Regions from separate parts of the Pantoea sp. CFCC18179 genome, predicted to be linked through region 1. Evidence: predicted binding sites of a transcription regulator. Region 1 holds the regulator's gene; each other region holds the start of a gene.
The links. The regulator Fur, encoded in region 1, represses iron uptake genes when iron is present. The targets are predictions, from matches to a motif close to ATAATAATGAGAACNACTATCAA.
Positions count from the first base shown of each region.

Region 2: fepD (Fe(3+)-siderophore ABC transporter permease) is a predicted target of Fur. The motif match lies at 7,132-7,154, and genes of this name have one in related genera.
Region 3: fes (enterochelin esterase) is a predicted target of Fur. The motif match lies at 2,948-2,970, and genes of this name have one in related genera.

Region 1 covers NZ_JBNBPM010000005.1:140,420-150,784, forward strand. Annotated here, with positions in the region: gene ACPUC7_RS11955 (YbfA family protein) at 1-104, opposite strand, end outside; gene kdpE (two-component system response regulator KdpE) at 352-1,026, shown strand; gene pgm (phosphoglucomutase (alpha-D-glucose-1,6-bisphosphate-dependent)) at 1,066-2,706, opposite strand; gene seqA (replication initiation negative regulator SeqA) at 2,731-3,270, opposite strand; gene ybfF (esterase) at 3,519-4,283, shown strand; gene ybfE (LexA regulated protein) at 4,449-4,724, shown strand; gene fldA (flavodoxin FldA) at 4,861-5,391, shown strand; gene fur (ferric iron uptake transcriptional regulator) at 5,746-6,195, shown strand; gene ACPUC7_RS11995 (hypothetical protein) at 6,255-6,650, opposite strand; gene glnS (glutamine--tRNA ligase) at 6,886-8,553, opposite strand; gene nagE (N-acetylglucosamine-specific PTS transporter subunit IIBC) at 8,706-10,365, opposite strand, start outside.
Region 2 covers NZ_JBNBPM010000004.1:267,790-278,154, forward strand. Annotated here, with positions in the region: gene ACPUC7_RS10770 (hotdog fold thioesterase) at 1-240, opposite strand, end outside; gene dhbA (2,3-dihydro-2,3-dihydroxybenzoate dehydrogenase) at 244-1,002, opposite strand; gene ACPUC7_RS10780 (isochorismatase family protein) at 999-1,853, opposite strand; gene ACPUC7_RS10785 ((2,3-dihydroxybenzoyl)adenylate synthase) at 1,872-3,488, opposite strand; gene ACPUC7_RS10790 (isochorismate synthase) at 3,499-4,680, opposite strand; gene fepB (Fe2+-enterobactin ABC transporter substrate-binding protein) at 4,857-5,822, shown strand; gene entS (enterobactin transporter EntS) at 5,817-7,061, opposite strand; gene fepD (Fe(3+)-siderophore ABC transporter permease) at 7,202-8,191, shown strand; gene fepG (iron-enterobactin ABC transporter permease) at 8,188-9,159, shown strand; gene ACPUC7_RS10815 (ATP-binding cassette domain-containing protein) at 9,156-9,953, shown strand; gene ACPUC7_RS10820 (enterobactin synthase subunit F) at 10,038-10,365, opposite strand, start outside.
Region 3 covers NZ_JBNBPM010000004.1:280,056-290,420, forward strand. Annotated here, with positions in the region: gene ACPUC7_RS10820 (enterobactin synthase subunit F) at 1-1,683, opposite strand, end outside; gene fes (enterochelin esterase) at 1,668-2,897, opposite strand; gene ACPUC7_RS10830 (TonB-dependent siderophore receptor) at 3,154-5,421, shown strand; gene pmrB (two-component system sensor histidine kinase PmrB) at 5,428-6,489, opposite strand; gene pmrA (two-component system response regulator PmrA) at 6,486-7,148, opposite strand; gene dacB (serine-type D-Ala-D-Ala carboxypeptidase) at 7,148-8,581, opposite strand; gene greA (transcription elongation factor GreA) at 8,829-9,305, shown strand; gene yhbY (ribosome assembly RNA-binding protein YhbY) at 9,432-9,725, opposite strand; gene rlmE (23S rRNA (uridine(2552)-2'-O)-methyltransferase RlmE) at 9,851-10,365, shown strand, end outside.

The DNA of each region.
Region 1 (10,365 bases):
GCGCGATCCTGGCGGAATAACATCACTGGCAGCGCCAGCAAACCGATTAATACCACCAGCACACGGCGCAGCACGATTTTATAGAGTGGATATGCCTGATACATCTTTTGCCTCCCTCGTGGTAAATATTGCGTTGAAATGTGATCTACCGCAGATATTACGCCTGGCTGTGTAATTTTACTACTCATCCGACCACTAATTTTGCGCTTTTTTTCACCTTTTTGTGCACTGATGAAAGTTAGTTACATAAATGTAAATTCTAAGATCTCGTTAGGTTAAAAACATCATCGCGGACGGCGCGACGCTTTATTGCTAAAGTGGTGCGTTGACTTTTTTGCCGCTGGAGGCAGCGTGACCACCATCTTGATTGTTGAAGATGAAAAAGAGATCCGCCGTTTCGTGCGCCTGGCGCTGGAAAGCGAAGGTCTGAAAATTGTTGAAGCGGAACAGTTGCAGCGCGGCCTGATTGAAGCCGCCACGCGAAAGCCGGATTTGGTGATCCTCGATCTCGGTTTGCCGGACGGTGATGGCAATGATTTTATTCGCGAAGTGCGCCAATGGAGCAGCATGCCGGTGATTGTGCTGTCAGCGCGCAGCGATGAGCAGGATAAGATTGATGCGCTGGATGCCGGTGCGGATGATTATCTCACCAAGCCGTTTGGCATTGGTGAATTGCTGGCGCGCGTGCGTGTGGCGCTGCGTCGTCATCAACGTGAGCAGCCAGAACCGATCGTGAAGTTTGGCGAAGTGAGTGTGGATTTAGCGGCGCGACGTGTGCTGCGTAATGAACAAGAAGTGCATCTGACACCGACCGAATTTCGCTTGCTGAGTTTGCTGCTGAATAATGCAGGAAAAGTGCTGACGCAACGTCAGTTACTTAATCAGGTTTGGGGACCGAACGCGGTCGAACACAGCCATTATTTGCGCATCTACATGGGGCATTTGCGGCAGAAACTGGAAGCGAATCCCACTCAGCCCAGCCATTTGCTGACAGAAACCGGCATTGGCTATCGTTTTATGCCATAAAAAAAGGCCGCTAAGCGGCCTTTTCTGTTCGCAGTGCGATTAGGCGTTTTTCAGCACTTCACTAACAATCTCAACCGCTTCTTTCTCGATCTGCTGACGATGTTCAGCGCCGAGGAAACTTTCACAGTAGATTTTGTAAGCGTCTTCAGTGCCTGAAGGACGCGCAGCAAACCAGCCGTTTTCCGTCATCACTTTCAAACCACCGATTGACGCGCCATTGCCCGGCGCAGCGGTCAGACGTGCGGTAATCGGATCGCCCGCCAGCGTGTCAGCACTGACCATCTCTGGCGACAGCTTCGACAGCGCGGCTTTCTGCGCGGACGTTGCTGGTGCTTGCAGACGGTTGTAGCTTGGCGCGCCGAAGCGCTCGGCCAATTCGTCGTAATGCTGCTGAGGATTCTTGCCAGTCACCGCAGTGATCTCCGCCGCTAGCAGGCACAGAATGATGCCGTCTTTATCGGTTGACCAGGCTGAGCCATCGAAACGCAGGAAGGATGCGCCCGCGCTCTCTTCGCCGCCGAAGCCAAAGCTGCCATCGAACAAGCCATCAACAAACCATTTGAAGCCAACCGGCACTTCCACCAGCTTGCGACCAATGTCATTAACTACGCGGTCGATCATGGCGCTGGATACCAGCGTTTTACCGACGGCAACGTCTTTGCCCCACTGAGGGCGATGCTGGAACAGGTAGTTGATCGCGACAGCCAGATAGTGGTTCGGATTCATCAAACCGGCTGGCGTAACAATGCCGTGGCGGTCGTAATCAGGATCGTTACCGAATGCCAGATCGAATTTGTCTTTATAGGCCAGCAAACCGGCCATCGCGCATTCCGATGAGCAGTCCATACGCACCACACCATCTTTATCCAGATGCATGAAGCGGAAAGTCTGATCGATGGCATCGTTAACGATGGTCAGATCCAGTTTGTAGTGTTTAGCGATGCGCTGCCAGTAAGCGATACCTGAACCGCCTAATGGATCGACGCCAATTTTCAGGCCAGCTTTCTGAATCGCCGGGAAGTCAATCACCTGCGCCAGACCTTCAATGTACGGCTGAATAAGATCCTGCTCCACGATGTGGCCGCTCGCCCATGCTTGATCGAGCGGCAGACGTTTCACGTCTTTCAGCTCGCCTTTGATCAGTTGGTTAGCGCGATCTTCTACCACTTTGGTCACGTTGGTATCTGCTGGACCACCGTTTGGCGGATTGTATTTAATCCCGCCATCTTCCGGTGGGTTGTGCGAAGGCGTGATCACGATGCCGTCCGCCTGCGCGCCACCGCGTTTGTTGTGCTCAAGAATGGCGTTTGAGATTGCAGGCGTTGGCGTGTAACCGTTGTCCTGCTGCACAATCACATCAACACCGTTCGCCGCCAATACTTCCAGCACTGACAGAATCGCCGGTTCAGACAGCGCGTGCGTGTCTTTACCAACGTAGCACGGGCCGGTGATGCCATTCTTTTTGCGCTCTTCAGCAATCGCCTGCGCAATCGCCAAAATGTGCTGTTCGTTGAAGCTTTGGCGTCCCGCGCTGCCGCGGTGGCCTGAAGTGCCAAATTTCACCGCATGATCCGCATTGGCCACATCGGGCTTCAGGACGTAATACTGCGAGGTTAATTGTGCAACGTTAATCAAATCGCTCTGCTGAGCAGGCTGCCCAGCACGGGGGTGATTGGCCATTGGCGCTTCTCCCTGACGCTTCAGTTAAATGGTGCCGCGAACTTTCTCTGTCAGTTCCTGAGGGAACTGCATAGCCAACATGATGTGTTCCACCATGCTGCATTTGCGACCTGTATTGGTATTGGTGATCACCCAGTACGGCGTGCCGGGAACATGCTTCGGCTTGGTATGGGTGCCATTTTGCAGCAGCGTATGCTCATCACCCGCAAAGTAAACGCGGGTGCGGCCCTGCAACGAGGCAGTGGCTTCAGCAAATGCTGCTGGATCAAGACGATAGAGCGTTGACAATACCAGCATGAAGCGGTTAACCGCCTTATTCTGCTCGGCATATTCATCGGAAAGCAGCAGTTCACGCACCGCACGCACGCGATCCTGAGGACGCGCTTCACGGCTGGCAGGTTGTGCTTCTTTCACTGATGCACCCACGGCAGGCGCAGCTGGTGCGCTTTGACCGGCGGTGAACTTCAACATGCGGCGCAAAATATCAGAGGCGCTTTCACCAATGTGCTGCGTGTGGCTGGCAATATAACGGTAGAGTTCTTCGTCAACTTCAATCGTTTTCATCTTTTTCCGTACGATTCTGGCAAATGACAGAACCACGCATTAATGCAACGGCTTTAGCAAAATTCAGCTGTGCAAAACGTGAGCGGGCTCTAACATAAGGATTATAAAGTTAAATCCGTGGCAGCCGATAGCGTTGGCAACGTTTCCGGGCAAAAGTCGGAATATGCCCTAATGCCCACCGGCCTGACTGCTGGACAGGTGAATCCATGATAACCTAAGCCAAGGTCACAACCGTAAGAACTTTAGCCATGATTTTGAACGCCCGTCTGCAAACTGAACAATCTCCCGCAAATGCCACGCCGATTCTGTTAATTCATGGCCTTTTCGGCAGCCTTGATAACCTTGGCGTGCTGGCACGCGGTGTGCGCGATGCACGCCCGACGTTGCAAGTTGATGTTCGCAACCACGGTTTATCTGAACGTAGTGAAGTGATGAATTACGCCGCCATGGCGCAAGATATCGTTGAGACGCTGGATGCGCACAATATTGAGCGTGCTGGCGTGATCGGCCATTCGATGGGCGGCAAGATCGCCATGGCGCTCAGCGCGATTGCCCCGCAACGCATTGAAAAAATGGTAATGATCGATATCGCACCCGTCGATTATCAAACCCGTCGCCACGATGAAATTTTTGCCGCCATTCGCGCAGTGAGCGCGGCGGGCGTAACGCGTCGCAGTGAAGCCGCTGAAGTGATGCGCCAGCATATTGCTGAAGAAGGTGTAATCCAGTTCATCCTGAAATCGTTCGCCGATGGCGAATGGCGCTTCAATGTACCGGTGTTATGGGACAACTACAGCACCATTTCAGGCTGGCAAGAGGTCCCGGCCTGGCCGCATCCGGCGTTGTTTATTCGCGGTGGCGATTCGCCGTATCTGGATAATCAGCATCGCGACGCCCTGCTTCGCCAGTTCCCGCAAGCGCACGCACATGTGATCAGCGGCGCGGGACATTGGGTGCACGCCGAGAAACCTGATGCGGTTTTGCGCGCGGTTCGACGTTTTTTTAACCTGTAAAAGCAAAAGCTTGCTGTCTATGCTTTAGGGTTGGCGTCAGGGAAGGCGCTGGAGTATGATGTCGCGCTAAAAATTTGCCGCGGATATTTTCGCCGCGGTCGGGCCGATAATGTTTTAATCGCGCAGCGCCTTTCCGCCGTTCGCGCCCACTCAGTTTTACAAACCATGGCAAAAGAACAAACAGACCGTACAACGCTTGATCTCTTCGCAGACGAGCGGCGTCCTGGTCGCCCGAAAACCAGCCCGCTGACGCGCGATGAACAATTGCGTATCAACAAACGTAATCAGCTCAAGCGCGATAAAGTGCGTGGGCTGCGTCGTGTCGAGCTGAAAATGTCCAGCGAGGCGGTTGATGCGCTGAGCACGCTGGCCGACCAGCAAAACATCAGCCGCAGCGAATTGATTGAACAAATGCTGCTGGCGCAGCTCAAACTGTCGTAACGCGCGCAGACCGCACGCAGGAACAAATGTCGTGGCTTTACAAGTTCCGCGCTTTTTCCCGGTCTGCTATTATTCGCATATCTGTGCAGTCAATTGACTGACTTCCACACTCAGGATTTAAGAGGCTACCTAACTCATGGCAATCGTAGGCATTTTCTTCGGCAGCGATACCGGCAACACTGAAAACATTGCAAAAATGATCCAGAAACAACTGGGTAAAGATGTCGCCGAAGTGCATGACATTGCTAAGAGCGCCAAAGAAGATCTCGATGCCTTCGATATCCTGCTGCTGGGCATTCCAACCTGGTATTACGGCGAAGCGCAGTGCGATTGGGATGATTTCTTCCCGACGCTGGAAGAGATCGACTTCAACGGCAAATTGGTTGCGCTGTTTGGCTGTGGCGATCAGGAAGATTACGCCGAGTACTTCTGTGATGCGATGGGCACCATTCGCGACATCATTGAGCCAAACGGCGCGGTGATCGTCGGTCACTGGCCAACCGAAGGCTATCATTTCGAAGCGTCGAAAGGTTTGGCGGATGACAAACACTTCCTCGGCCTGGCGATTGACGAAGATCGTCAGCCAGAGTTGACCAACGACCGTGTTGAGAAGTGGGTGAAGCAAATCTTTGACGAATTGCAATTGAAAGAGATTATCGAAGCCTAATTCCCTTCTCTTCCCGATGTGGGCGCTGACTCACATCGGGCAACGGAATTTCCTATAAAAATAATAGCTACGGTTTTTTAACTTTTCCCCGCAAATCTGTAGAATACCCGCAATGGTCATCCGCTTATTCCTCTGGCAGTAGAATGAGGCTGAGTGAAATGGAATCCAAAAACCAAACGTCTTGAAGACGTTAGAGACATTATCCTTACCGCTAATGGTGATTAAGGACGTTGCCTTGGTTTTCATTTCACTGCTTGAGTTCTATAATGAGACGCAAATGAGAATGCGCGTTGACCTAAACATTCAAGGCCCCTGCGCCGTAAGTGACTAGCAAAGTAACAGGACAATATCCGCATGACTGACAACAACTCCGCATTGAAGAAGGCTGGCCTGAAAGTCACTCTCCCCAGACTGAAAATTCTGGAAGTGCTTCAGGGACCCGGACCCGAGTCCCATCACGTCAGTGCGGAAGATTTGTATAAACGCCTGATCGATATGGGCGAAGAGATTGGCCTGGCAACGGTATATCGCGTTCTTAACCAGTTTGACGACGCGGGCATCGTAACCCGTCATAACTTCGAAGGCGGTAAATCCGTATTTGAACTGACTCAGCAGCATCATCACGATCACCTGATTTGCCTGGATTGTGGCAAGGTTATCGAATTCAGCGATGAATCAATCGAAACGCGTCAGCGTGAAATTGCCACTCGCCACGGTATCAAGCTCAGCAACCACAGCCTGTACTTGTATGGTCACTGTGCTCTGGGAGACTGCCGCGAAGACGATACGCTCCACGATAAATAATCGAGTGTGCTATGCAGTATAAAAAAACCGGCGCTTAAGCCGGTTTTTTTACGTCTGAATTAGGCAACGAAGGTTTCTTGCAGATAGCGCCAACGCGGAATCGGCGTGCTGCAATCCAGCACCGCCAATGAGATGCGAGTTTGATTGACGCCATTCATCATCTGCAATTCACGATACTGAATTGTCACTTCCTGGCTTTGCTGCGAAATGATGGCATGCTCGCTGGTGGCAATGCGCATCCCTTCGCGTTGACCATGCAACTGGCGAAACAGCGTTTCCATTTCATGGATGTCCATCTGTTTGCCTTGCGGCGTCACCATTTTAAATTCGGGATGAAAGTGCGATAAAAACAGATCAATGCTGTCATCGCTACCTTCTGCCTGGTTAAAAATACGTTCGATAAGCTGATGTAAAACCACCACGCTGTGTTTGGCTTCCAGAGCGAGACTTGTCATTTTTCTTCCTTCGATAACCCGCGGAGCAACGTCTGAGAGCGCATAGCCTACCTGAAAAAAAGTTTTTCACACTGGCAAATGGATTAATTTTGCTAAAGTCAGAATAGTCGCAAGAAAGGCAATTAGCACATTATTAGCGAATCAGCATAAATGGTTGTTTGAGGCCAAATGCAGGCAATAAAAAAGGGCGATTGCTCGCCCTTTCGTTATCTTATGGTGCTAGAAACAAAAACAATTAATCGCCGATTTTTGCCCAGGTATCACGCAGGCCAACGGTACGGTTGAATACCAATTTGGATGGCTGCGAGTAGACGCTGTCAGAACAGAAATAGCCTTCGCGTTCAAACTGATACGCTGCCATTGGCGCAGCTTCACGCAAACCTGGCTCAACGAAGCCCTGCTTGATTTCCAGTGAAGCTGGGTTGATGGTGGTGAGGAAGTCCTCCGCCGCTCCAGGATTTGGCACGCTGAACAGACGATCGTACAGGCGGAATTCTGCTGGCAGTGCATGAATAGCGGAAACCCAATGGATCACACCTTTCACTTTGCGGCCATCCGCCGGATCCTTGCTCAAGGTATCCACATCACAGGTGCAGTAAATGCAGGTGATGTTGCCTTCTTCATCCTTCGCCACTCGCTCGGCACGAATCACGTAGGCATTACGTAGACGCACTTCTTTACCCAGCACCAAACGTTTGTATTGTTTGTTGGCTTCTTCACGGAAGTCAGCGCGATCAATCCACACTTCACGGCTGAATGGCACTTCACGCGTGCCCATCTCCGGATTGCTTGGGTGATTCGGCATGGTGAGGATCTCTTCGTGACCCGCTGGCAGGTTTTCAATCACCACCTTCAACGGATCCATTACCGCCATGGCGCGCGGCGCGTTCTCATTGAGATCGTCACGAATGCATGATTCCAAAGACGCCATCTCAACGATATTGTCCTGCTTGGTCACACCAATGCGGCGGCAGAATTCACGGATTGAAGCCGCGCTGTAACCACGACGGCGCAGACCGGAAACAGTCAGCATGCGTGGATCGTCCCAACCTTCAACAACCTTCTCGCTCACCAACTGCGTCAGTTTACGCTTAGACATCACCGCGTATTCCAGATTCAGGCGCGAGAATTCGTACTGGCGCGGATGCACTGGAATAGTGATGTTATCCAACACCCAATCGTACAGGCGACGGTTGTCCTGGAATTCCAAGGTGCACAGTGAATGCGTAATGCCTTCAATCGCATCCGAAATGCAGTGGGTGAAATCGTACATCGGATAGATGCACCATTTGCTGCCCGTCTGATGATGATCGGCAAACTTAATGCGATACAGCACCGGATCGCGCATCACGATAAAGCTGGAAGCCATGTCGATTTTGGCACGCAAGCAGGCTTTACCTTCTTCGAAGCCGCCATCGCGCATCTTCTGGAACAGCGCTAAGTTCTCTTCCACGCTGCGATCGCGATACGGGCTATTTTTGCCCGGTGCAGTCAACGAACCGCGATATTCACGGATTTCGTCAGCAGACAGTTCATCAACGTAAGCCAATCCTTTGTTGATCAGCTCAACCGCATAGTTGAACAGTTGATCGAAATAGTCTGAGGAGTAACGAATGTTGCCGCTCCACTCAAAGCCCAGCCATTGCACGTCACGCTTGATGGATTCGACAAACTCCAGATCTTCTTTCACTGGGTTGGTATCGTCGAAACGCAGATTGCACTGGCCTTGGTAGTCTTGCGCAATACCAAAGTTCAGGCAGATAGATTTCGCATGGCCAATATGCAGGTAACCATTGGGCTCAGGCGGGAAACGGGTATGCACACTGTTGTGCTTACCGCTCGCCAAATCTTCGTCGATGATCTGACGAATAAAGTTCGTTGGGCGGGCTTCAGCCTCACTCATCTCAAAATCCTCAAAAACTATAACGGGTGATTTGTACCACGAAGTAACGGAGTATGATCCACAAAGCGCAGGAGGGAAACAACCGTTTGTTGGTCGTTTTAAAACAAAAAAGGCAGGAATTGCTTCCTGCCTTCTGGGTCAATCACAAGGACTTAGCCTTTAACCTCATACAACGGGGTTTGACCTGCCACTACTGAACCGCTGGCCAGTAAATTCAGACCGGCGAAATCATCGCTGTTGCTAACCACAACCGGGCTGATCATTGAGCGCGCATTAGCGTTGAGGAAATCCAAATCCATTTCCAGGATTGGCTGACCTGCGGTTACGACTGCGCCCTCTTCTACCAGACGCGTGAAGCCTTTACCTTCCAGCGCCACGGTATCCAGACCCATGTGAACCACGATCTCGACACCATTTTCTGCTTCGAGGCAGAAAGCATGGTTAGTGTTGAAGATTTTCACCACGGTACCGGCAGTTGGTGCCACCACGATTTTATCGGTTGGCTTGATGGCTAAACCATCGCCGACCGCTTTGCTGGCAAAAGCTTCATCAGGCACATTTTCCAGCGCTACCACTTCACCGGTGACCGGAGCCAACAATGTTGCGATAACGGCTTTTTCGCTATTCAGCACTGCCTGTGGTTTTGCTGCTACCGGAGCTACGGCTGGCGCTGCTGCCGAGGCGGCAACTGGGCCTTTGCTCAGAACCGTTTTCATTGCAGTAGCAATGCTTTCAGCCTGAGTACCGACGATCACCTGCACACTTTGCTTGTTCAGACGAATCACACCTGAAGCGCCTAGGCGTTTGGCAACACCTTCATTGACCAGCGCAGAGTCATTTACATTCAAACGCAGACGAGTGATACAAGCATCGATGTGAGTCAGGTTGTCTGAACCACCGATCGCAGCGATGTAACGACGTGCCAGCGATTCAGTTTGGCTTTCGCCATTGCCGCTGTTATCAACATTAACGTCATAACCGTCAGTTTCATCGCCCGCAGAGAGTTCGCGACCCGGTGTCATCAGGTTGAATTTTTTGATGGTGAAACGGAACACCACATAATAGATAACGAAGAACACTAAACCTTGTGGGATCAGCATCCACCAATGCACTGCCAGCGGGTTACGCGTTGACAGCACCATATCCACCAAACCGGCGCTGAAGCCGAAGCCCGCAATCCACTGCATGCTTGCCGCGATGAACACGGACAGACCGGTTAACGCAGCGTGAATCACATACAGCACCGGCGCCACGAACATGAAGGAGAATTCCAGCGGTTCAGTAATACCGGTAAAGAAGGCAGCAAAGGCCGCAGCCAACATAATACCGCCCACTTTGGCGCGGTTTTCTGGACGCGCACAGTGGTAGATTGCCAGCGCAGCGCCAGGCAGACCAAACATCATGATTGGGAAGAAGCCAGCCTGATAACGACCGGTGATACCCGGGATACCAGAACCATCAGCGATAGACTGCGCACCGCCAAGGAATTTAGGAATATCATTGATGCCCGCTACGTCGAACCAGAATACCGAGTTCAACGCGTGATGCAGACCAACCGGGATCAGCAAGCGGTTAAAGAAGGCATACACGCCTGCGCCGACAGAACCCAGCTTCTGAATGTGTTCACCGAAGTTAACCAGGCCACCAAAGATGATCGGCCAGATATACATCAAGATGAACGCCACCAGGATCATCAGGAAGGAGACCAGAATCGGCACCAAACGGCGGCCGCTGAAGAACGACAGCGCTTTTGGCAGCTCAACGTGACTGAAGCGGTTATACACTTCTGCGGAGAGAATACCGACCAGAATA
Region 2 (10,365 bases), on a different contig from region 1:
GCTTTTGCCTTCCTCGATGCTGAGATAGCCAGCAATCGAACCCATCGATTCCGCCAGCACCACGGAAGCGCCACCGTGCAGCAGGCCAAACGGCTGCTGCGTTCGTGCATCCACCGGCATCGTCGCTTCGAGGTAATCCTCGCCGATCACGGTAAACATGATGCCGAGATGCGACACCAGCGAGTTGTCACCAAGCTGATTTAGCGTTTCAAGATCGACCGAACGTTTCCAAATTGCCATCTATTAAGATCCCAGCGTTGCGCCACCATCGACCACAATATCCTGCAACACCACGTGGCTGGCAAGATCCGAGGCGAGGAACATCACATTCGCTACGATCTCTTGTGGTTTGGCGATCTTACGCAGCGGGATCCCCAGCTTGTACTGATCCGGGAAGCCGTTGATCATCTCCTGCTCGGCTTCTGGCGTATGCCACAAGCTACGCTGCATATCGGTGTCGGTTGAACCCGGCGACACGATGTTACAGCGCACGCCGAACGGCGCCATTTCCAAACCCACCGTCAGGCACAAGCTGCGCAACGCGGCTTTCGAAGCGCCATACGCCGACATGCCGAGACGCGGCGCGTGCGCGGCATTAGACGCGATGGTGACAATCGCGCCCGCGCGCTGCTGGCGAAACACCGGCAAGGTCTGCTGAAACAGGTTGAATGCGCCACCGGCATTCACTGTCAGGCACGCTTGCCAGTCGTCGAACGACAATGCATCGGTGCTGCCAATGCGCAGGATCCCGGCACCGTTCACCAACACGTCCAACCGCGGTTGATCTGCCAACAAACGCTGGCAAACCGCTTTGACTTCTGTCGCATTCGCCACATCCAAAACCTGGGTGGTAAAGGGGTAATCGGCCTGATCAAAACGCAGATCAAAGCCGATCACCTGCGCGCCAGCCTGATGGAAACTCAACGCAGTATGATAACCAATGCCTTTTCCCGCGCCGGTTACCCAAACAATCTTTCCACTGAAATCGAATGTCGTACTCATTTGGCTGGCACTCGTGAAAGCAGTGCCCACCAGCCATCAATGGTGGGATTTTTTGCCAGGCTAACGAAATCAATATCGTGGTGCACCTGACGCCAGCGCGCTGCCAGCGCCATCACACGCACTGAATCCAGGCCGTAATCAATCAGATTTTCATCATCTTCCGGCACCTCGTCATCTTCCAGCAGCGGCAGAATCAATGCGCGCAACGCGTCTTTGCTCAGCGGTAACGGCATTAGCTCATTGGTCATCACCACTTTGCCGCTGCGACCTGCGGTATACGTCAACGCCATCATGTGTTCTTCACGTGTGAAGTCGGCCAGCGCATCCGCCACCATAAATGGCTGGATGTTACGCATGAAGGCGTCAGTAGCGGTAGTCAGGCAGCCGATGTGTGCGTACACGCCGGTAATGATCAACTGATCGCGCCCCATTTCTTGCAGGATCGATTCCAGCGGCGAACGCACAAAGGCGCTGTAACGCCATTTGGTCAGCACCTGGTCGTCCTGATCCGGCGCGAGCGCATCCACGATCTTTTGCTGATCAGGATGTTTATTCAGTCCCGGTCCCCACATATCGTTGAGCAGTGCACGATCGGCATCGCTCTGCGCATTGGGCTGAGCGGTATAAAACACCGGAATGCCTTGTGCTTTGCAGTACGCACGCAGGCGCGCGATGTTTTCCACCACCTGCTTCACCAGCGGGCTGTCTTCGCCCCAAAAATTGAGGAAGTAAGCCTGCATATCGTGGATCAGCAACGCCGCCCGTTGCGGTTCAACTGTCCATTTCACCTTGTTGGTAGGCAGTTCGGTCGCCGCAGGCAGCGCATAAGCAGTGAGTTTTGGAATAGCCATTACAATCTCCGGAGCAGGTCAGGCTTGCGCTTGTTGATCGGCAAGCTGTTGGCGTAAACGTTTTTTATCCACCTTGCCGACGGGTGTCAGCGGCAGGGCATCTACGCAGGTAATACGATCGGGTAATTTGAACTCGGCCACGCCCAGTTCACGTAGATGGCGACGCAGCGCCACGGCTTTAATCGGTTGGCTGGCGACAATAAAGGCGCAGCTCTTTTCACCCATCAACTCATCATTCATTGATACCAGCGCGGCGTGGATGACATCAGGATGGCGCTGTAACAGATTCTCGATCTCTTCCGCCGCGATCTTCTCGCCGCCGCGGTTGATCTGATCCTTCTCGCGTCCTTGCACCGTGATGTAGCCTTGGGCGTTGATCTCAATCAGATCGCCGGAACAGTAGAAACCGTTGGCATCGAAGCTGGCGGCATTGTGTTCCGGGCTGTTGTAATAGCCGCGAAAGGTGTACGGGCCGCGCGTCATCAGGCGACCAATGCTGCCGGTCGGCAGCGCGTTGCCGTGTTCATCCGCCACCCAGACTTCATCATCCTCGGAAATGGGGCGACCTTGGGTGGTGAGGATGGTTTTCTCGTCATCGCCGAAGCGGGTGTAATTCACCAGACCTTCCGCCATGCCAAATACCTGCTGCAACTGGCAGCCAATCTCAGATTGAATGCGCGCCGCCAGCGTTTCACCTAACTTGGCACCGCCGACCTGAATGCGTTGCAGCGAAGCCAGCTGTTTATTGCTGCCCCATTCCTGAATCGCTTGCAGCCACAAACTGACCGCTGGCGGTACCAAACCGGTATCGGTGACCTGATGTTGCTCGATTAACGGGAAACACTGCGTAGCGCTCGGATCGGCAGCCAAAATCACTTGTCCACCGGCGTAAAACACGCCAAGCGAACCGGGTGAACTCATGGCGAAGTTATGCGGTGCGGGCAGGGCGATGAGATAGCGGGTTTCGGCAGTAATCTGGCAAATCTCATCGCTGGCGCGGATGCTGTAGTAATAGTCGTTATGGGTGCGTGGAATCAGTTTTGGCGTGCCGGTGCTGCCGCCGGACAACTGGAAAAAAGCCACTTCATCGGCAGCGGTTGGCGTGGCGTGGTAATCACCTGCCACTTCCGCCATCAAGGATTCCAGGGTGTTTTCTGGCTTATAGTCATTGCGCAGAATCACCTGTTGCAGCGCAGGCTGCGCTGCGCACAGCGTACTGATAAACGCATCATCCGCAAACAACGCGTGGCTGCGATCGGCGATCAATAATTTCGGTTTGATCTGCGCGGCATAAGCACTGAGTTCGGTGCGTTGATGGCTAAACAGCGCGAACACCGAGGCCACACCCAACTTGAACAGCGCAAACACCGTGATATAGAAATCAGCCACGTTGCCCAATTGTACCAATGCGGTATCGCCATTTTGCAGGCCGCGACGTTGCAATGCGGCGGCGAGGTTGCTGCTCAGTGTATCCATTTCGCGGTAGCTGATTTGGCGATCGCCATCAATTACGGCAATGGCATCGTTATGTTGATGGCGCGCCAGAATGTCGGTCATCGGCACGTCTAGCCAATAGCCTTTGTCACGATAGCGCGCAGCCAGATCATCCGGCCAGCGGGTATAGGGAATGCTCATGCGGTTTCCTTTATTGCAGTCCAAAAGCGCGCAACATGGTATCCAGCTTCACGCCGGTCTCGCGCCACTCAGATTCGGGTTGCGAGTCGGCCACAATGCCTGCACCCGCAAATAGACGCACACGCGAGCCGTGCACGGTGCCGCAACGAATCGTCACCACCCATTCGCCGTTACCTTCGCTATCGCACCAGCCGACGATGCCGCCAAACAACTGACGATCAAACGGTTCCAGCTGTTGAATCAACTGCTGTGCACGTTGATGTGGGAAACCGCTCAGCGCCGGCGTTGGATGCAACAAGCAGGCCAGTGACAGCGCATTTTCTGCTTCATCCCGTACTTCGCCGTCGATCTGCGTTGCCAAATGCCACAAGGTGGCGGTGGTGATTAACGATGGAATGGTCGGCACCGACAACACGCGGCTGCGTGTTTGCAGCGTGTCACGCATGGCATCGGTGACCAGCTTATGTTCGTGACGATCTTTGCCCGAACCCATCAACGATTCACCAGCGGCACGATCCTGCTGAGCATCGCGATGATCGCGACGTGCCGACCCGGCGAGTGGACAAGAACTGAAATCGCGCCCTTGCTTGCGCAGCATCAGCTCTGGGCTGGCACCAATCAGCGCACCGCCTTGTGGCAGCGGCAGATGGAAATGGTAGCTATTGGGGTTTTGCGCAATCACGCGTTGCATCAGCGCAGCGGTATCCACCGGCTGATCGGTAACGATATCCATCAAGCGCGACAGCACCACTTTGTCGAGGTCGCCGCGCTGCGTGGCAGCCACCGCATCCGCCACCATCTTGACGAACACATCGTGTTCCGGCACCGCAGCGCGTCGGCGTACCTGCGGCAAGTCGTTGAGATTGGCGGGCAGCGCATTTTGCAGGTCGGCGCGGTTAAACATCTGATGCGATTCAGGAATAAACAGCGCCGCTGGTTGGCTGACATCAAAGGGGATGGCGCCGACCAGAATCGGATTGGCGATGCCCTGTTTTTTTGCCGCCGCAAAGTGCTGACGCAACTGTTGTTGGAACTCACCGTGCAGCGAGGCAGCATCATTGACCGGCGCGGTAATCGTGGTATAGCAGCCTTGCGTCGCCAAACTGCGCCACGGCGAGGTAAACAGGAAGCCACGGCATAACGCGGAATAATCCTTCAGCCAGGCATTTTCAAACGTGGAAGATTCCACCATAATTTTCACCTATAAATGATAAGATTATTAAGAATGATTATCATTTTTATTATTGGCCTGTAACCTACGTCGATTGGGCAAACGTGTCAATCCATTCGCGGGATTTCCACCGCGTTTAAGCGTAATCGGGTACTCAAGCTGACCAGGGCAATATGCTAAAAAGTGGACCAAAACTTATGAATAAATGCGGCTTTTGGGGCATTGCAGCCCTATTGTGTGTTTTCCAGACTTTCACCAGCGTGGCGCATGCCGAGCAAGGTTGGCCGCGCACGCTGCAAGGTGCCAACGGAACCCTCACGCTAAACCAGGCGCCGCAGCGCATTGTTTCCACCAGCGTCACCTTAACCGGATCGCTGCTGGCGATTGATGCGCCGGTCATTGCGTCTGGCGCCACTGCGCCCAACAGCCGTTTGGCTGACGATCAGGGTTTCTTCCGCCAATGGAGCGATGTCGCTAAACAGCAGCAACTTAAGCGCCTTTACATCGGCGAACCCAACGCTGAAGCTGTGGCGGCTGAAGCGCCGGACCTGATTATCGTCAGCGCTACCGGCAACGATTCAGCGATCAAACTTGCCGATCAATTCTCTGCTATCGCGCCAACGCTGGTGGTCAATTACGACGACAAAAGCTGGCAGGATGTCGTTACGCTGTTAGGCAAAGCCACCGGTCACGAAGTGCAGGCAGCGCAGCGCATCAAAGCCTTCGACGATCGCGAAATGGCGCTGAAAAAAGCCATCTCGCTGCCACCGCAGCCGGTTTCCGCCATGGTGTGGAATGGCGACGGGCGCGCGGTCAATCTGTGGACCGCTGCATCGGCGCAGGGCAAGTTGCTGGAACAACTCGGCTTCACGCTGGCGAAGCCACCAGCTAGCGTGCAGCAGGGCCACAGCATGGGGCAGCGTAAAGACATCATTCAGCTATCGGGCGAAAACGTCGCCAGCGGACTGTCTGGTAAAACCTTCCTGCTGTTTGCCGCCGACGACAAAACCACGCAATCGGTGCTGAGTAATCCGTTCCTGGCACAAAACGCCGCGGTGCAGGGTAAGCAGGTTTACTCGCTGGGCGTGGATTCGTTCCGCCTCGATTACTACAGCGCCAGCAATTTGCTCGCGCGTCTAGAGAAACTGTTCGTTAAATCATGATGGCTGTTCCGCTAGCTCTGGCGGAGCGTAACGACGTAAGCGTCCCATCACCAACCACATCACGATGCCAAGCAGCGCCGCCGCGCAGCCAAACACAGCGGCGGCCTGCGCGGGCAGCAACCACGATCCCATCGCGCCAATTACCGCCGCACCCAACGCATCGCCGGTGACGTTCTGCGCGGTCCATAAGCTATTAATGCGGCCCAATAAATGGTCTGGCGTTAGCGCCTGAATCATGGCGTATTGCACCAGGCTATTGATGGCGCTGAAGTAGCCGAATGCCACTAAACACAGCAGCGCTAGCGGCAGATTGGGCATCAAACTGAACAAGCCGAGGGCGATAAATGCCGCTATTGCGCTGCTCAACACCAATTGGCCCGGACGCGCGGCGTGTTTCAGCTTGCCACTGGTGAATGCGCCGACAGCGGCTCCGAGCGGCACCGCGGCGTACATCAAACCAAGCTGGTCAGCGCTGACTGACCAATGTGGTGCTAATGAGGGATAAAGCACGCGCACCGCGCTGGCTAAAGTCACCAATGCGCCAATCAACGCCACCATGCCGACAATCGGGCTGGCAAACAGAAACTGCACGCCGGCCGCCAGCGATTTCAGTGGATGCTCGCGCGGCTGTGGCGGAGGCGGCAACGTCGGTAATTTCAGCAGGGTTAACACCGTCAGCAGCGTGCCAAACGCCGCCAGCGCGTAGTTCCAGGTCACGCCGCCGTGCGCAATCACCAGCCCGGCAATCGCGGGCGATAAAATTGAGCCGAAGCGTACCGTCAGCATGGTAATGGCACCGGCTTGCATGATGTTTTCCCGCCCAACCAACGCTGGAGTCGCCGCCAACAGCGCGGTAACGCCAATTGCGCCGAAAAAGCCATCCCAGAAACCGAGCAAATAGACGGCGATTAATGAGGGGTCTGGCAGCGCAGCGTTGATCGCCAGTGCAATAAAGCCTAAGCCGCAGGTGGAACGCGCTATCAGAATCAGCTTTTTACGTTCATGGCGATCAGCTAATACGCCGCCAACTAATAAGCCGATAAACATGCCAGACGCGGCTAATGTCACCGCCAATCCCACTAATAACGGCGAATTTGTCAGGTGCTGAATTTGTACCGGCACCGCCACGGCGAGCATGCCGAGCGCAACGATTGAGATAAAACGCGCAATAAATACCGCGCGAAAAGCCGGATGGGTTTTCAGCAGTGTGAGATCGATAAAGTGGGAGGATTTGTTCATGTCGTCGCCTTATTGCACCAATTTTCCTCATCATCCGCGAGGCGAGTCATGGTAACATAGCTAAACGCGAGTAATAACGATAACCATTATCAAATTGCGTTACCCAGGTAACGATGTTGAACATTGAAGGTTTAGACGCTATGCGCCAGTTCCGCGCATTGGCAGGTTCAGGGATTCTGCTAATGCTCCTTATCGCTCTCAGCCTGATGCTGGGGGCAAAATCGATACCGCTTCCCGATGTTTATCATTCGCTTACCACCTCCTGTCACAGTGCGGAATGTGTGATTGTGCGCGATGCGCGCCTGCCACGCACGCTAGCCGGTTTGCTGGCGGGCGTCGCGCTGGGCTTGGCTGGCGCATTGATGCAAAGCCTGACGCGCAACCCGCTGGCCGATCCCGGCATTCTGGGTATCAACGCCGGTGCCAGTTTCGCGGTGGTGATTGGCATTGCGCTATTTGGTGCTGACTCTCCAGCGGATTGGCTTGGTTTCGCCTTTGGCGGCGCGCTGCTGGCGTCATTGCTGGTGGCGATGACTGGTGCGATTGGCGGCGGGCGCGTTAATCCGGTGCGTCTGACGTTAGCGGGCGTGGCGTTGGGGGCGGTGCTGGAAGGATTAACCTCGGGTCTCTCGCTGCTCAATCCCGACATCTATGATCATTTGCGCTTCTGGCACAGCGGTTCGCTGGATATCCGCAATTTTGCCGTGTTACGCACCTTGTTCCCGGCAGTACTGGTCGGCAGCGTGCTGGCGATTTGTCTGTCGCAGGCGCTGAACAGTTTGAGCATGGGCGGCGACATGGCGACCGCGCTCGGCACGCGGGTGGCACGCACGCAACTGCTGGGATTGCTGGCCATTGCGTTGCTGTGCGGCGCAGCGACAGCCGCCGTTGGCCCGATAGCCTTTATAGGCTTGATGACGCCGCATTTTGCCCGCTGGTTGGTGGGCAACGATCATCGCTGGATGCTGCCTGCCACGGCGCTGATCACGCCCATTTTGTTGCTGGCGGCGGATATTATTGGCCGTTTGCTGGTGGCGGGCGAGTTGCGGGTTTCCATCGTCACCGCGATGCTTGGTGCGCCGATGCTGATTGTGCTGGTGCGGCGCAAATTAGGGCGAGGTGGCTTATGACGCGCCGCGCCGGGATACATGCATTATGGCTGTTGCTTGCCTGCGGCTGGCTGGCTTATCTGGCGATGACGCGCGGCGCGTTGCCGATCAGCGGCGAACAGATCTGGCAAATGCTGACTGGCGGAGGTGCCAGCAACGTCAAACTGATCGTGCTGGAATGGCGCTTACCGCGCGTGTTGATGGCATTGCTGATTGGCGCCGCGCTCGGTATCAGCGGGGCCATTTTCCAGTCGTTGCTGCGAAATCCGCTCGGCAGCCCAGATATTCTCGGCTTCAATACTGGCGCTTACAGCGGTGTGCTGGTGGCGCTGGTGCTGTTCAATCAAAGTATTACGGCGATGACCAGCGCGGCGCTAATCGGTGGCATCGCGACTGCGGCGTTGGTGTATCTGTTTGCTTGGCGTAACGGCGTGGAAACTTTCCGTCTGATCATTGTTGGCATCAGCGTGCGTGCGTTGCTAATGGCGTTGAATGCATGGCTGATTATCAGTGCATCGCTGGAATCGGCGCTGAGTGCCGGTTTATGGAGCGCCGGCTCGCTCAACGGCATTACGTGGGCGAAAACGCCAGCGGTGATTGTGGTGCTGTTGCTGGCATTGGCGCTGACGGCATTACTGGCGCGACGTATGCGTTTGCTGGAGATGGGCGACGATACAGCGTGCGCGCTCGGCGTGCCGGTGGAACGCAGCCGGATGTGGCTGATGCTGATTGGCGTGGTGTTAACCGCGGCTTCGACGGCGTTGGTCGGCCCGATTTCATTTGTTGCACTACTGGCACCGCAAATTGCCCGTCGTCTCGGCGGTGGATTGCCGCTGGCGGCACTGTGTGGTGCGCTGTTGCTGATCGCCGCGGACTTCGCCGCACAGCATCTGTTCTTGCCCTATCAATTGCCGGTCGGCGTGATTACCGTCAGCCTCGGCGGAATTTACTTGATTGCTTTACTGGTGCGGGAGGCGCGACGCCAATGATTGATATTCCTTCACGTCTGCGCGGCGATAACCTGACGCTGGGCTACGACAAAAAAGTGGTGGCAGAAAATCTGTCGGTGGCGATCCCCGAAGGTGAGCTAACGGTGATTATTGGCCCCAACGCCTGTGGTAAATCGACGCTGCTACGAACGCTAAGTCGTTTACACACGCCAATCAAAGGTGAAGTGCTGCTGGATGGCGAGGCGATTGCCCGTTATCCCACCAAAGAGGTGGCGCGGCGTCTGGGTTTGCTGCCGCAAAGTTCCAATGCTCCAGCGGGCATCAGCGTAACCGAGTTGGTGGCGCGTGGACGCTATCCGCATCAGGCGCTGTTTGGTCGTTGGCGTGAAGAGGATGAAATGGCGGTGCAGCAAGCGATGCAGGCAACCGGTGTGGCAGATTTGGCGCAGCAAGCTGTGGATACCTTATCGGGAGGGCAGCGCCAGCGCGTGTGGATTGCCATGGTGCTGGCGCAGCAAACGCCGTTGCTGCTGCTGGATGAGCCGACCACCTGGCTGGATATCACCCATCAAATTGAGCTGCTGGAGTTGATGCAGAAATTGAACCAGCAACATGGGCGCACGCTGGTGGTGGTGCTGCACGATCTCAATCACGCCTGTCGTTATGCTACGCATTTGATTGCGATGCGCGCTGGCAAGATTGTCGCTGAGGGGAAACCGGCGGAGATTGTTACGCCTGAGTTGATTGAGCAGGTGTATGGCTTACGCTGCGTGATTGTTGATGATCCGGTGGCGCATACGCCGATGATTGTGCCGTTGGGAAGCGGGCGCTAGGAAGGGAGGTCACCATAAATGGCTACCCTACAAAATTGCACCAAAACATCGTAGGGTCGCCATTTTTGGCGACCTTCTATCGAATTACCTCAATAACCGCTGCAACAACGGCCCAATCTGCTCGAACATTTGCGGTGAAATGATCTCCACGTGCGCACAATCCATCGGCCACACCTCCAGCTCATCAACATAAGGCGCCCAGGCGCGGCGCGCATCTTGCCCTGGCTGCTGCGTTTGCTCGGCGAGGAACAGCGTGGCGCGCCCGTTGAAACGCGCACTGCGCGCCGTGGCTAGCAGGCGTACGGAGCTGGCGTAATTGGCTTCAATGCTATCGAACATTGCGCGCATCTCTTCGCCGGCTTGATGACGTTGAGCAGCAATAAACTGTTCACGTTCGCGATTCACCTCTGCC
Region 3 (10,365 bases), on a different contig from region 1:
GGCATCTTCCAGCATTAGCTGTAAACGCTCATCCGGATAGCCGGTATCCAGCGGCAAATACGCAGCGCCGAGCGACACAATCGCCTGCAACGCCAGCGAAAGTTGCACCGAACGCGGCAGGGCAACCGCGACGATATCGCCACGCTGCACACCGGCAGCAGTAAGATCGGCTGCCAGTGCAAACACTTGCTGCTGCATTGCGCGATAGCTTAATTGATGATGTTCATCGGCCAATGCTGGCGCATCCGGCGTGCGTTCAGCTTGCTTAGCCAACAACGATGCTAACGTCTCCGGCGGCAGCGGATAGGCGGTTTGGTTGATGTCCGCGATCTGTGCATGCTCTTCATCGGTGAGTAGATCGAGCTCGCCGCACGGGCGTTGTGGCTGTTCGGCCAATTGTTCCAGCAACAGTGCAAAGCGGCTGGCATGGCGCTGCAAAGTGGCTTCGCTATAGCGCTCGGCATTGGCGAGCAACTCCAGTGTCAACTCGCCGTGTTCACTGATATAAATCGCGATTTCTAAGTCGCGCACCGGCCCGGAAGCCAGCTGGTGAGTGATGCCTTCGACGCCATTGAAATCAAGTTGATAATCAAACATCTTCAAATTGATCACTGGGCCATATAGCGGATCGCCATCGCCGAGACGCCCCAGATCGCGCTGCACCTGTTCCGCATCATAGCGCTGGTGGCGGCGCATCTTTTTCACTTCGCCCGCCAGTTGTGCGGCGAGCGCGCTGAGCGGTTGCGTCGGATCGTAATGCACCGCCATCGGCAGCACGTTGATCACCGGGCCGGTAGCACACAACGCCGCCGAGCCGATGCGGCGCATAAAGATAAAGCCCGCCGCAAAGTCGTTTTGACCGCTGAGACGCGCCAGCCACAGAGCGACCAACGCAAAAGCCAGATCGGCGGCGCTGGATTGCGGATGTTGCTGCGTCAGCGTGTGGAAGGTGGTGCGATCCAACGTGACGCTGTGGCGCAGCAAATCGGTGCTGGCATGTTGTCCAGCCAGCGGCAGTGGCGAAATCGAAGCCGGTGAGGGCAGCGCTGCGCCTTTGTCACGCCAGAATTGTCCGTCACGCGCATACGACGACGATTCGCGATAGCGCTGATACTCTTCAACCACTTCACTGAACGGAATAAACGGCGTTGGCTCGGCGGCTTGCTGGCGTAGCGCCGCGCTATACAAATTGGCGATGCGGCGTGTCAGCGCGGTAAAGCTGAAACCGTCTACCACCAAATGGTGATAACGCTGATACCAGAACCAATGTTGATCATCGAGACGGAACACGTGGTGATGCCACAGTTTTGCGCCGCTGAGTACGCGTAGATCGCCATTCATGTCGTCGCGCATCATGTTGCGCGCGGTGGTGGCGGCATCCATTTCGTCGCGCAGATCGATAATCTGCGGCGGATGAAAATTTTGTGGCTGTGACCACTGCACCGCTTCGCCTTCAATCTCGCCAAACGCCATGTTGAGCGTATCGGCTTCCTGCATGCCCGCGACGATGGCCTCAGCCAGCAAGGCGCTGTCGATCTCGCCACGCAATTCAACATAATGCGCTACCGCATAGGCGTTGTGGTGCGGCGTTAATTGATCGGCGATCCAGATGCCGGGCTGTGCCGCCACTAATGGCAGGGTTTGTTGGTCAGTCATATGAGGATTCATCAAAGATTCGGACATGGTTGCTCCGTTGTGCGCCACAGCGCTTGTAAGCCACTGAGCAGGCCGCCGCGCCAGCAGAGCGCGTCATGGCCGCCTTCTACCGGCAGGTAATTCACCTGATAACCGGCCGCGTGCAGTCGCTGTTGCAGCTGTTGATTGGCTTGCAAAATCAAGCCTTCGCGTTTGCCGGCTTCCAGCCAGAAACGCAGCGGATAACGCGGTGCGAGGCCGCTCTCCAGCGCCTGTAAAAGCCAGCCGTGCGGATTGCCGCGTTCCGGCCACCAGAAAGAACCAGAAAGGCTAAGCGCATTGCCGAAGATTTCCGGCCAGTGCAGCGCGGCAAAGACTGACGCGAGGCCGCCAAAACTTTGCCCGGCAACCACGGTGCTGTCGGCTTGCTGGCGATAGGGCGTGGAGCGGGCAATCTGCGGCAGCAATTCTTGCTGCACTGCTTGCCAGAATGGGGCATGGCACGGCAGTTCACGGCTGCGATGTTCGCGGTCAATGATGTCGATAAACACGTACACCGCGGGCGGCAACTGACCTTCATCAGTGAGCTGTTGCAACGGTCCAGCGATCGGCATGCTGTGCGCCCAAAATTGCCCATCGAGCAAAATTGCCAGCGGGCGCTGTGTAGCATCCGCTTCGCCGCTGGTGTAGATCCATACCTTGCGGCTATTGCCGAGAATCGCGCTATGCCACTCAATTTCCTGTAAAGGCATCGTCGGCGCGTTGCCGTTGTCGATCGCTTGCCAAATCTGTTGATCGGGTGCCTGCGGCAGATGCAGCGGCGATACGTTCATGCCACGACCGCCGGACCAGCCGCGCAGCGAATTGAGCGGGTCTGCTTGTGCTGTGGGGAATTTGTCGCGCCACCAGTTACGCAAATTGGCCATGTCCGCTTCGCCGGAAAAGTCCGTGGCTTGTTGATCGGGCATCAAGCAGTAGCTGCCGCGCCAATTGGCGGGCAGCGAGGTTTGCCAATACCACACGTTGGTACCGGAGACGCGCATCAACGATTGCGGTGGGCGGCGCTGGTGGTGATCGGTCACGCCGGTGATGTTGATCCATACGCGCTGCGTCGCCGATTGTCTTTCATCCCCCTGCGGGTCGCGCCAGAAGAAGGTGACCTGACACTGGCCATCTTCAGCTAACTCAATACGGGGAATGCCTTGGGATTGTTGCGCCTGCCACCAGGCTTCACTGCCGGTTACATCATTTCGCCAGGTCATAGGGCTGCCAGTTGCGGTTGTCGCGAAGATTTACATAAGCTTGATGGATAATACTATTGATAATTATTTGCATTTGCAATAGGGTGGCTGCGCTCAAAAGAGCACGCCTGTTCCGCCCAACACTTACCCATTCGGTAAGGTTGCGCTACGGATGGTTTGAAGGGTTTGGAACGCGGCGCGATATGGACAGGGATCTTCTTACCGGCTCGCCAGCTACGCATCCAACCGCTTCAACTGGCCATCCAGGAACGCAAAAATGAAAAATTATTCACGCTTATCATTAGCCATTCTGATTGAACTGGGGCTCAGCGCCTCACTGCTTTCCAGCAGCGTTTGGGCAGCAGACACTTCTTCCAGCAAGACTTCAGCCAGCAGCGAAACATCCTCCACCGACGGCGGCACGTTGATGGTTACTGCGCAGCAGCAAAACCTGCAAGCGCCGGGCGTCTCGACCATTACCGCCGACGAAATTAAAAAGCATCCGCCTGCACGCGATGTGTCGGAAATCATCCGTACTATGCCGGGCGTGAACCTAACCGGTAACTCGACCAGCGGCCAACGCGGCAATAATCGCCAGATCGATATTCGTGGTATGGGGCCGGAAAACACCTTGATCATGGTGGATGGCATGCCAATCACCAGCCGTAACTCGGTGCGTTTAGGCTGGCGTGGCGAGCGTGATACGCGTGGCGATACCAACTGGGTGCCGCCGGAGATGATCGATCATATCGACGTGATCCGCGGACCGGCCGCAGTGCGTTACGGTAACGGCGCGGCGGGCGGCGTGGTGAATATCATCACCAAAAAACAGACCGACCAGCAGTGGCACGGTTCGTGGAACACCTATTACAACGTGCCAGAACACAAGGCGGAAGGGGCGACCAAACGCACCAACTTCAGCCTCGAAGGTCCGCTGGGCGATGATTTCAATTTCCGTTTGTACGGCGGTTTAGCCAAAACCCAGGCCGATGCGTATGACATCAACGAAGGGCATGCGGCGGCGCGTACCGGCAGCTATGCGGGCAGTTATCCATCGGGTCGTGAAGGTTCGGTTAATAAAGATATCAATGCCTTACTCAGCTGGGCATTTGCGCCGATGCAAACGCTGGAGCTGCAAGCGGGTTACAGCCGCCAGGGCAACTTGTATGCTGGCGATACTCAAAACACCAACACCAGCGCGCTGGTGAAAAGTCTGTATGGCGATGAAACCAACCGCCTGTATCGTCAAAACGTGGCGCTGAAGTGGACCGGTGCATGGGACAACGGCGTGAGCACCAACACTTACGCGCGTTACGAGAAAACCCGTAACACCCGCATTAACGAAGGATTGGCGGGCGGTACCGAAGGTATCTTCTCCAATAGCGGTTTCAACACCATTCAATTGGATGATTTGCTGCTGCACAGCGAAGTCAGCATTCCGTTCGAATGGCTGATCAATCAAACCGCTACGCTGGGCACCGAATGGAACCAGCAGCAGATGAAAGATCCTTCATCGACGACTCAGGCAGCCAATTACGGTGCGGTGCCGGGCATCTCGAATACCGGTCGCAGCCCGTATTCACAGGCAGAAATCTTCTCGCTGTTTGCCGAAGACAATATGGAGCTGACCGACAGCACCATGCTGACGCCAAGCCTGCGTTTCGATCATCATTCGATTGTTGGCAACAACTGGAGCCCGTCGCTCAACCTGTCGCAAGGTTTGGGCGATGACTTCACGCTGAAGATGGGCATCGGACGTGCTTATAAAGCGCCAAGCCTGTATCAAACCAACCCGAACTATTTGCTGTACAGCAACGGCCAGGGTTGTGCCGCCAGCACCGGCGCGTGTTATCTGCAAGGCAACTCAGACCTGAAAGGCGAAAACAGCATCAACAAAGAAGTTGGGCTGGAGTGGAAGCATGAAGGTTATCAGGCGGGCTTGACCTGGTTCCGCAATGATTATCGCAACAAGATCGAAGCGGGTTATGCGCCATCGGGCAAAGCCTCAAATGGCACCACCGATATTTATAAATGGGAAAACGTACCGAAAGCGGTGGTGGAAGGGCTGGAAGGTACCGTAAACGTACCGTTCTCAGACAGCGTGACGTGGAATAACAACTTCACCTATATGCTGCAAAGCAAGAACAAAGAGACCGGCGATCGTTTATCGGTGATTCCTGAATACACGCTGAACTCGACACTGAGCTGGCAGGCGACGCAGGATCTGTCGCTGCAAACTACCTTGACCTGGTACGGCACGCAAACGCCGAAGAAGTATGATTACAAAGGTCAGCCGGTAACCGGCAGCGCGGCGGATAAAGTCAGCCCTTATTCAATAATCGGTATGAGCGGCACCTACGATATCAACAAGTACGCCAGCGTGACGTTGGGCATTGATAACCTGTTTGATAAGCGCCATTACCGTGAAGGCAATGCGCAAACCACCGGCAATGCGACGACCGGTGCCTATCTGTATGGCGCGGGAGCGAATACCTACAACGAATCAGGCCGTACCTATTACATGAGCCTGAATACCCACTTCTAACGGCATTTAGCCAATCAGTTGATGCGGTAACGTGCAGCGGGCAATCAGTCCGCTGCACTCTTCACGATTAATCAGTTCCAACTTGCCGCGATGCATCTGCACGATGCGCAGCACGATGTTCAAACCTAAGCCGCTGCCGCCATAACGTTGATCGCGCCGACGAAACGCCTGAGTTAACTCTTCAGCCGCCGAAGCATCAATGCCAGGCCCGTGATCCCATACTTCGATGATGGTTTGTTGCTTATCCTGCTGCATTTTCACCGTCACTTCGCTGCCTTCCGGGCTGTAGCGCGAGGCGTTTTCCAGCAAGTTGCGCAGCATCAAACGCAGTAACACCGCTTCGCCTTGCTGCGGCACATCTTTGCTCTGAGGCCAATGCAGCGTTTGCTGACGCTGCTGATACAGCTCGGCCATTTCCGGTATCAGCGGATGCATGATGTCTTTTTGCCACAACAATTGCTGGTAATGGCCGCCCGCCAGCGCTTGCCCGGCGCGTGATAGCATCAGCAACTGCTCAACGGTGTGCATCAACTGATCGATGCGTTCAATCAGCATTTCGCTTTGCGGCACATTTTGTTGATGCAGCAATTCAAGATGCAGGCGCAATCCTGCCAGCGGGGTGCGCAGTTCATGCGCCGCATCGGCGGTGAATAAGCGTTCTTGCTGGAGCGTGTGATCGAGTCGCGAGAAAAGTTGGTTGATCGACGACGTTACCGCCACGATCTCATCCATTTCAGAATAGATCGGCAGCGGTGTTAAATTATCGGCTGAACGATGTGCCAGGCTATCTTGCAGCGATCGCAGAGGACGGATGATCCAGTTGATCGCCCAGAATGACAGCAGCAAGGTCAGCGCGACCATCACAAGTGAAGGCAATAACAGCGAGGCGATGGCCTCACGAATTTCGCCTTCCACGCGTTCATTGCGCGCCTGCGCAGAGAGGGTTTCATTGACTAAAAAGCTGATCTGTTCGCGGCTTTCGTGCCATAGCCACACGGCGCTCATCACCTGACAGGTGAGGAGAATCAGCGCCAGCATGATCAGTAACCGCTGACGCATGCTGTTCATTCGCGAATTTCCAAACGGTAGCCGACGCCGCGCACGGTTTTGATACGATCTTTACCCAGTTTGCGGCGCAGATTGTGGACGTGAACTTCCAGTGTGTTGGATCCGGGATCGTCGTTCCAGCTATACAGATCTTGTTGCAAGGTTTCACGGTGCACGTTTTGACCCACGCGCATCAGCAAACGCGTCAACAGCGCGAACTCTTTCGGCGTGATTTCCAGCGGAATGCTTTCCAGCAACACCTGCTGCGAACTCAGGTTAAGCGTCAGATCGCCTTGTTGCAGCAGGTTATCGCTGTGACCTTGATAGCGACGAATCAGCGCCCGCACGCGTGCCTGTAACTCAACCAGTGCAAACGGCTTCACCAGATAATCATCGGCGCCGGCATCTAAACCATCGACGCGATCCTCGAGCGCATCGCGCGCCGTGAGAATCAATACCGGTACGGCGATGCCATCGCGGCGCCATTGACGCAGCAATGATGCACCATCACGATCCGGCAGACCCAGATCGAGCACGATCAAACTGTATTGGCCGCTGCGCAGCAACGCGTTGCTTTCCGCCGCGGTGGTGGCGCAGTCAATGGCGTAACCTTGCGCAGTTAACGCTTGCGCAAGGCCCGATTGCAACAGTGCATCATCTTCAACTATCAGCAGTTTCATTAGTTGTTCTTGTTGATATCCGTATAGAGGCGGCTTTCAAAACGTACCAGCGGAATGCGGCGCGTTTTCTGATCTTCCGGTGGCACAGCGTAACCGGACAGGAACTGCACGAAAGCCACGCGCGCGCCGCTCGAAGTAGTGATGAATCCAGCCAGATTATAGACGCCTTGCAGTGAACCGGTTTTCGCCGACACTTTACCATCCAATCCGGCTTCGTGCAGACCGCCGCGATATTGCAGCGTGCCGTTGTAACCGGCCAGCGGCAGCATCGAGATGTAGTCGAGCGTTGCATCGTTTTTGGCGATGTATTGCAGCACTTGCATCATGGTGTCCGGCGCGATCAAATCGTGACGCGACAAACCAGAACCATCAACCTGAATGCTGTTGCCGAGATCAACGCCGGCTTTTTCACGCAGGATACGTCGCACCGCATCAGAACCAGCACGGAAGGTGCCCGGTACGTTGAAATAGTGGTGGCCAATGGTGCGGAACACGGTATCGGCGATCATGTTGTCCGATTTTTTCAACATGGTGTGCAGCAAATTATGCAATGGCTGCGATTGCGTTGAAGCAAGCACCGTGCCCGGCGAGGTCACTTGCGACTGACGCACTAAATGCCCGCTGTAATCGATATCGGCGGCACGCAGCTCGGCTTTGAGAATCTCACCGGCCCACGCCGCACCATCTTGTACCGCAAACGCCAGCGGCAACGGCTCTGAACGTTGACGCATACAGCCGGTTAAGGTGTAGCGATTGAGTTCACCAGGCACGACATCCAGCTCGCAATATTGTCCATCGCCGCTGTTACGTCCAATGGTGCGCACCTGACTGAACATATGCGCCGGATAATAGGACGCGATGCGCACAAAGGCGTTTTCGCCCGGCGTATTGGCGCTGTACAGCGAAACTGAGAAGCAGTTTTTATCAACGATAGCCGCGCCCGGCGGTGCACTGAAGCATTGCGTTAAGTCATTCCACGGCCAACCCGGCGCCATGTCGTGGCTGGCAAATACGGAGGTGTCGACCACCAAATTGCCTTTGATATGGTTGATACCTTGCTTTTTCAGCGCGGCGACCATATTGCGTAGATCCTGGCGGCTTAAGGTTGGATCGCCGCCAAAGCGCGCCACCAAATCGCCATTCAGCGTGCCATCACTGATCGCGCCTTTGGTTTCCATGGTGGTCTGAAAACGGAAGTCAGGGCCGAGTTCCAGTAATGCTGCCAATGCCGTGACCACTTTCATGGTACTGGCCGGTAGCGCCATTTGTTTGCCGTGGTAATCGATGATCGGAGTGGATGCGCCGACTTTTTGTACCATCAGCGCCAGGTTTGCGCCGTCGGGCAAATACTGCATGTATTCTTCAACGGGAGCTGCTTGTGCCTGCAGCATAAACGCACAGGTTAGTCCGGTAACAAGTCGTGAAAATCGCATAATCTCGCGGTAACTAGCGGGTGAAGGCGTCAATACTACGTCCCCGGACGGTGCAAAGTAAACGATGACCCACAGGGAACTCTGGGGTAAAATACGTATCAAAATGCAAAACCGAACCTGACCCGGAAAGCTTTCCGGGTCAGGCTTCTTTTGCTTGTGAAAAGAGGTAACGCGCCGCAGAAGCTGTTTTCTGCTGTCACCGGTCAGGATGACGCCGTTAACCAGGATAGATGACGAGGAGCCAAAAATGAATCAGATTCCGATGACGTTGAAAGGCGCTGAGAAGCTGCGCGAAGAGCTGAACGAACTGAAATCCGTGAAGCGTCCGCGCATTATCGCCTCCATCGCCACAGCCCGTGAGCACGGCGATTTGAAAGAGAATGCCGAATATCATGCGGCTCGCGAGGAACAAGGTTTTTGCGAGGGTCGTATTCAGGAGATCGAAGCTAAGCTCTCTAATGCGCAAGTGATTGATGTTACTGCAATGCCGAAAACCGGCCGCGTGATTTTTGGCGCAACGGTGAGCGTGCTCAATCTGGATACGGATGAAGAGTTCACCTACCGCATCGTGGGTGACGATGAAGCTGACTTCAAGCAGAACCTGATTTCAGTGAATTCGCCGATGGCGCGTGGTTTGATCGGTAAAGAAGCCGATGATATTGCTATCGTGAATACGCCTGGCGGGAAAGTGGAATATGAAGTCCTGAAGGTGGAATACCTTTAAGATATTGCTACGCTTTGAAATATGTCGCTGCATATTGTAAAGAAAGGAAAAAGGCCGCATTGCGGCCTTTTATCCCATGCAGGAGCGTGGCACTTTCTTTGCCCGTCGCCGCCTTTAAAGGCATGATTAACGCGGAAGAGTGATTTTGCGCTCTTTAGCAGGGCGATACAGCACCAGCGTGTTGCCGATGACCTGTACGTTGCTTGCTTTGGTTTCACGTACGATTGCGTCAACGATCAGCTGCTTGGTTTCACGATCTTCCGAGGCAATTTTTACCTTGATCAATTCGTGATGCTCGAGCGCCAGTTCGATTTCGGCGAGCACGCCTTCGGTCAAGCCATTACCGCCCAGCATGACAACCGGCTTAAGCGGATGGGCAAGGCCTTTCAGGTGCTGTTTTTGTTTGGTACTCAGATTCATCGTATTTTTTGCTTACTCAGGGATTGAAAACGGTTCATTCTACCGCCATCTCGGGTATATCGCCAAATCAACGCGACCATTGCGTGCTGATTTATCGCTACGATGACGATTTAATTGGAAAAATTATGACGGGTAAAAAGCGTTCGGCCAGTTCCAGTCGCTGGCTTCAGGAACACTTTAGCGATAAATATGTGCTGCAAGCACAGAAAAAAGGGTTACGTTCGCGTGCCTGGTTTAAACTTGAAGAAATTCAGCAGGGTGACAAGATTTTCAAACCCGGTATGACGGTTGTCGACTTGGGTGCTGCACCCGGCGGTTGGTCGCAATATGTGGTACAGCTTATTGGATCAAGTGGTCGTATCATTGCCTGCGATCTGTTACCAATGGACCCGATTGTTGGCGTTGATTTTTTGCAGGGCGATTTTCGTGACGAAGCAGTGCTCAATGCCTTGCTGGAGCGCGTAGGCGACCAAAAGGTGCAGGTGGTCATGTCTGACATGGCGCCGAACATGAGCGGTACACCGGCGGTTGATATTCCACGTTCGATGTATTTGGTAGAATTGGCGCTGGAAATGTGCCGGGATATCCTGGCACCAGGCGGCAGTTTTGTAGTGAAAGTGTTTCAGGGAGATGGCTTCGA